Regions from separate parts of the Eubacterium sp. AM05-23 genome, predicted to be linked through region 1. Evidence: riboswitches for the same ligand, from Rfam matches in the RefSeq annotation. Region 1 holds a riboswitch; the other holds the start of a gene.

Region 1 (3,147 bases):
AATCTTCAAAGCATTTCCACACGAAATTCCCAAAGCAAGTTCCTGACTTTCACAGTAGCGGTGGAGCTGTCAATGGTCATGCCATTTTCTTCCTTGTGCCTTTGGGTCAATTATTTTTCTGTCAGATGAATTGTATCCAATAATCTTTTATATGCTTTATTATATCGAATCTTACGTCTAAAATCAAGCTAAATGTTCACAAAATCAAAATGTCTCTCAACATCTTTAAATGCACTTATATCGATTCAACGGTTTGCCTATAATATTGCGCCTATTTTATCGGGATAAACACCTGAATAATTTTTCCCCTGTAATATTCAAAGCACAGCTTGTTCTCTTCAAAGATTATTTTTCTTTCCTCGAGCCATTCTGTGAAAATGAACTGCCACATTTTTCGTACGGATGCTGCCAGCTGAGTGGTTGAAAAAGGTTCAGGCGACTCAATCGAAAAAGTTGCATACTTCGCATCTGGTAAAATAAGTTCTTTAAATCCTCTGGGCATTGGCTCATTCCTATTTGAAACAATCCCATAAAAATAGGACAGCTCCCCGCTTGTTTCATTTGGATTTACCCAAACTCCAATCTCCCCACGATGGGCAAACTGGTTATGATAATCCGCATACTGGCTAAAGTCGATATTTGACCAGTAAGCGCCATCCTTACAATAATTAAGCGCATCAACCCCTGTCGGTGCATACTCATACCCAATAAGCCTGATTTTCCTGCTTTCCATAATCTGCGGCTGCATAGACTGGTTCCCTCCTTGTTTTAACTTACGATAACGGGTTGCACTCAGTCCAAAATGTCGCTGAAACGCTTTTGCAAATCCTGCTTGTGTCTCAAATCCGGCGTCCTGCCCTGCCCGCGCGATGGACTCGCCTTGTTCAATCGCTTGAGCTGCTTTCTCCAGACGCAATATTCGAATATAGACACCGGGCGGTACACCAAAATAGGCTCTGAACATATGTGCAAAATGATAAAATGAATAGCCGAATTTTTCTGATAAATACTCAGCGGTTAACGGCTCGTTTAAATGCGCTTCAATGTATCGGCGGCATTCTTCCATTGTTTTCTGGCTGTTCATATTTCATCATCCTTGTCTATAGTATAACATCATTAAGAAACATTTACTTTTCCATTCTTGCTGACTTTTCATATAATGCGTTTTTTATCTCACGATTCCTTTTCCACAAAAAGGACAGCTGCTGTTTCCGCTTGGAATGATTTCACAGCATTCGATGCAAATTCTCGGCGTTCCTGGGTCCCGTTTTTTTTTACTGGGAACGGCATATCCCGCATGATGTACTACTTTTTCTCCTATTTCAAAATAATCCAAAAGATTTATGCTCACTGGTCCTCTGTAAATATAGCTCTTGGTAGAAAACACTGATTTTATGACAAACGTATGGCAAACCTTCTTTTTTCCATATTCATCAACGATCATCTCTCTCTTAATGTCCTCGAGCCTTCCGCTAAAGGTTCTATCATTTACAGAACTTACGATTCCTTCATCATTTCTTCGTCTCATTGCTGGCATTTTACCCCTTTACTCCTTGTCTCATTTTTACTGCGCCAATCATAAAAATAAAAAAAGCTCCTGTTTACACTTGACCAGTGCAAAACAGAAACTCTAACTCGCTGTAGAACGTTCGCTTTCTTATCTTGTTCTCAGAACCCGACTCGTCACTGAAAATGACACACGGTAGCGCGACTATTCAGGATTCTCACCTGATTTCCCTCGAACAAGCTTTTAACTTTACTTAATTTTATTTTAACACGCTTATTTTATTAACGCAAGCCTTAACTTAAGAAAAAACAGATACTGCTTTTCACAGTACCTGTTTTAAATCGTATTTTTGCTTATTGTTCTTTATGTTTTCGGCTTATCGCAATGCCGCCCAGACCAATAAGAGCCAACATAGCCACACAGATAAGCACACTGTTTGCAGTATCTTCTACAATGCCTGTCGCAACGTTCTTACCTGTGGCTTCCACATTATTTTTGGCCTGCTCGCCATCTGCTTTTTGGGGATCCTCACCCTGGCTTTTTACTGCTAACGCCAATTGCGCATTTTTCAAAGCGGTCATAACTTCATGGATCTGCGCTTCGGTTGCGTTGGGATCGCTGTACACTGCCTTTGCGGCCTTCAATGCTTTGTTGAAAGCTTCGACGCTGGCTTTGGTATATTGATCGGTGTTAACTTTTTCTGCCTCTGCAATCATATTTTTCAGTTCAGTTTTATCACCTGCGGCTACAAGAGCTTTCATAGTGCGGTCAAGCTCTGCCTTAGCTGTTTCCACAAGGTTTTGTTCTTCCGCTTTGATGTTCTGATTGTCCATCAGTCTTCTGGCGGCTTCCCGTGCTTTAACAAATGGCTGCCAGGTTTCTTCTGTATAGGTGCCTGTCAGCGCTTCTGCTTTTTCCAGGCTTTCTGCCAGGCCTGTTTTATCGGCTGCGGGAACCAGTGTCTTGATGCTATCGGACAGTTCTTTTGACATTTTCTGCATCGTGTCTACGTCAGCTGTCTGAGTATCCAGAGCTTCTGCCCTGCCTAAGATGGTATTTACAGCCTCTCTGCTGTCTTGAGTGTAATTTTCTGACAACACTTTCTTAGTTTCCTGGATTTTTGTATTCAGATCTTTTTCAGCATTTTCAAGGGCTTCTATCTCAATTTTAGCGGCTTCTAAATGAGAAAGGCTGAGGACAGATGCCCGTTGTTCCTCTGGCATTTTTTGATATTTTTCAAGAAGTGCGTTGAGCGCGTCCCTGTCCTGAAGACGAACGGCTTCATAATCCGCAAACCGATCTTCGGCCTCCTGTTCGAATTTTTCTACGGCTTTAACTGTATCAACCCAACTGGTATCACCCTTTTGGGTCGCTTCGATATTTTCAACGACTTTATCGGTCGCTTCCTGGCTGAGTGTCATGTCTTCAATGGCTCTGAGCGCACGGTCATAGGCCAGTTTAAGTGCTTCGCTGTCTACGGTGTTTTCATTTAAAGCGGTGGTCTGTGGCGTATTCAGCGCCGCTGCCGCTGCGATGAGCGCATCCTTATTGGCGATGGAGACCAGAGGCTCGGAGCTTCCGTAGTCCTTGCCGCTTAAATCTTTTCCATAACCACAGTAAGTAAACATCAGACGCATGGT
Region 2 (3,147 bases), on a different contig from region 1:
TCTTGAGCCTACGATTATTTTCATATTTTCTCCACTTCTCTCTGCAATTCTTCAATGGTTAATGCTGTCAGCTCCCTGAGCTGCCTCTTTTTTTCCTCTGATGAGGCCTCTGTTTTTAGCAGATGCCGCCTCAGCTGTTTAAGCAGCCTGAGCCGCTCTGCGTAACTTTCGTCGTATTTTTCTTCCAGCTCTTTTTTTATCTGGGTGGTCAGCGTTGGGCTTGCACCGTCAGTACAGACCGAAATCGTCAAGTCTCCCCGTCTCACCACTGAGGGAAAAATAAAATCAGAATGCTCGGGGTCGTCTGTAACGTTGCACCAGATACCGCGTATTTTACAGTTTTCAAGAATCTGGTCATTTAGCTCGCGCTGGTCTGTTGCCGCCACTACAAGATCCATACCGTCAAGGGCTGTCTCAATCCGGCAGTAGGCTTTGACATAACGAATGTTCTCAGCCGGCTTTTCAGGAACCTTCATGTTTTTGTCCACACAGGTCACAAAACACCCATACCCGGCTAGGGTTTCCGCACGCCGCATTCCTACTTTCCCACCGCCGATCACAAGGGCCTTTTTTCCGGTAAAATTAAGCAGAACCGGTCCTTTCATTGGGAATCCTCCACATTACCGCCAGAGAATAAAAACGCCAGTGTTTTTTCAAAGCGCAGGATATCGTCCTCGCTGTCCAGTGTTTTCAGCTGCTTGATGGAGGGCATGACCATCTCGCGGAATTTTGAATGGACAATTTTTTCAAGAAATTCCCTGTCTTTCCCCTCAAACTGATAGCGCTTGTTGAGAATCTCAATGGTCTCATCTGCCAGCTGGCCGGAAACCTGATTAAAATGCGCTACCATATTGTCCACTTTAGACTTCGTAATCCAAACCATGAGTCCGTCGATTTCCTCTTCGATCTCGAGGGCGATCTTTTCTGCCACCCTTTCGCGGTAATGCATTTTTTCATCAATAATATCTTTAAAATTGTCAATGGTCAGCAGCTCGACCTGGTCCATTTCTGAGACGGCTTCTTCAATATCCCTTGGCAGCGCCAGGTCAATGGCCATAAGAGGCTTTTTACGCTCTGGCATGAGTTCCCGTTTTAAGACAACGTGAGGAGAGGCCGTGGCTGAGATAATTACATCGATATCTTCAATGGCTTCATAGCGGTCCTCATAACGTATCATATTGACGCCCTTATAGATATCACGGTATTCATCTCCCGGATGATAGGTACGATTGGTCATATAGACGCTGTTAAACCCCTCTGCCGCCATGTAACGCAGCGCCAGAAGCCCCATCTTTCCAGATCCGATGATCAGCACCTTTTTATCCGCATAGTCCTCATAGGTCCTCTTAACGTGCTTAACCGCTGTCGAGCTCAGAGAGAGCGGCGTCTCAGAAATCTTATAAACAGTTTTAACCTTCTTGGCAAAGGTGACGGCTTCTCTGAAAGCCTTGGTTAAGTATTTTCCACAGCCGTGAACAGACTGGGACAATTCAAGGGCATCCTTTACCTGGCCTAATATCTGATCCTCACCCAGGATCATTGAATCCAGCCCGGTCACTACCCGGTAAAGGTGAAGGATGGCCTCTCTGCCCTTTTCACAGAACAGATAACTTCCGAGTTCTCTGGATTTCTCCTCAATGTAAAAATTTTTCAGCGCCTGGCCCGCTGCTTCCACATCGCGGGTCGCCACATAAATTTCGCTTCGATTACAGGTAGAAAGAATGATCACCTCTTCAATACACGCCTCTTCAAGAAGGCTCGCAATGCCTTCTTTTACGGTCCGCTTGATAAAAGCACCCTTTTCCCTGATTTCCAGAGGTGTGTCTTTATGATTGATTCCCACTACAACTAACTTCATTTCAATCCTTCTCCTTCAATCAAACATTCGTTAAAAACAAATAAAAAACCTCTTCCTTACGTCTCCGTAAAAAAGAGGTTTGTCAACAGAATTATTTATCCACGCTGTTTACTGCGGATACTACAATTAAATTAACGTTACTAAGTTCCCTTTTCCCTGGAGGTAATTATTAGCACTCTATTTAGTAGGTTTCCTGACTCATCGCATTATATTCTCCTTGCCTTCCCGGTTTTCATTCCAGTGGCATCATAAGGAGACTTAACGAATTACAGTGACCGGATCGCTCTGGATTTTCACCAGATTCCCTTTATCCTTTGTCTTTACCAAGGCAAAAACGAAAGAATCCAAAATAGATTTTACATTAGTCTTTCTTATTCAATTTTCGTTTCCAATTATATCACCAATCCGACTCAGGCGCTACCCCTTTTTATGGGAAATAAGCAGTTTTTTGCCGATTCCGCCAAATAATTCACATATTTTCTGTAATCGGATTACAGGCAATAAAAAACCGGTCTCTTTCTTAAGAGTCCGGTCATTTTATAGTCAACACTCGTTTGATGTTTCATGGCTCATTAAAAAAAGCATCATCATTCTTTCTGCGTATTCCTTTTTTTCATCGGGGCAATGCTCGAGAATGTCGAGCAACGCGGTGTTTTTTTCCTTTTCATCCAGACTTTTGCCGAACAGGATGCTGTCCGAAGACATTTTTAACGCTTCGCAGAAACGTTCAAGACTCTTTAAGGAAAAGCCTTTGGTTCCCAGCTCGATATCTGTTAAAAAAGTCTGTGTAATCCCTATTTTCCGCGCCAAATCTTCACGGCTCATATTTAAAAAAGTTCTACGCTGCCGGATACGCTGGCCGATTGCCTTTTGATCTAACCTTGATTCCATTGTCTTCTCCTAAATTTCAGGGAAAACCAAATAAAAAACTGTGCAGGATAAAACCAACCATGCACAGTTATATGACACTTTTATAAAATGCTAACACAAATAAGCCCACTTATTTATAGGCTGTCCTCTTGTTTTTAGCACAAAAATAGCCTATAATAAGTAATGCGGTACGTGCCCCCCAGGGCCGTTGTGTATGGTGGTTGTGCACCTGCGCAAGCCGGATAAGTGTGCCAGCACTTTCCGGATGCCGCAATTTTTATTTAGTTTTCCCAATATATATACTTTATTATAAATCGAATCTCCCGTCAAAGCAATCTCTTTATTTAAAAACTTTTTATCTGCAATTGAAGTTATCATTTTAATTCAACCAATTATATCCTTTTTATTCGTTTTCTTAT

Evidence for each region. A riboswitch is a leader RNA that binds a small molecule or an ion and turns the genes downstream of it on or off. The one in region 1 is predicted to bind cobalamin.
Region 2: linked by a shared signal. The riboswitch ahead of hemA (glutamyl-tRNA reductase) and the one ahead of DW091_RS19335 (hypothetical protein) in region 1 are both predicted to bind cobalamin.

Annotation. Positions count from the first base shown of each region.
Region 1 is NZ_QUDF01000021.1:30,371-33,517, reverse strand. Features, by position in the region: gene DW091_RS19340 (AraC family transcriptional regulator) at 272-1,084, opposite strand; gene DW091_RS19335 (hypothetical protein) at 1,169-1,537, opposite strand; adenosylcobalamin (AdoCbl) riboswitch at 1,618-1,762, opposite strand; gene DW091_RS19330 (Ig-like domain-containing protein) at 1,861-3,147, opposite strand, start outside.
Region 2 is NZ_QUDF01000007.1:90,793-93,939, reverse strand. Features, by position in the region: gene hemC (hydroxymethylbilane synthase) at 1-24, opposite strand, end outside; gene DW091_RS11175 (bifunctional precorrin-2 dehydrogenase/sirohydrochlorin ferrochelatase) at 21-605, opposite strand; gene hemA (glutamyl-tRNA reductase) at 602-1,858, opposite strand; cobalamin riboswitch at 2,024-2,213, opposite strand; gene DW091_RS11165 (helix-turn-helix transcriptional regulator) at 2,402-2,749, opposite strand.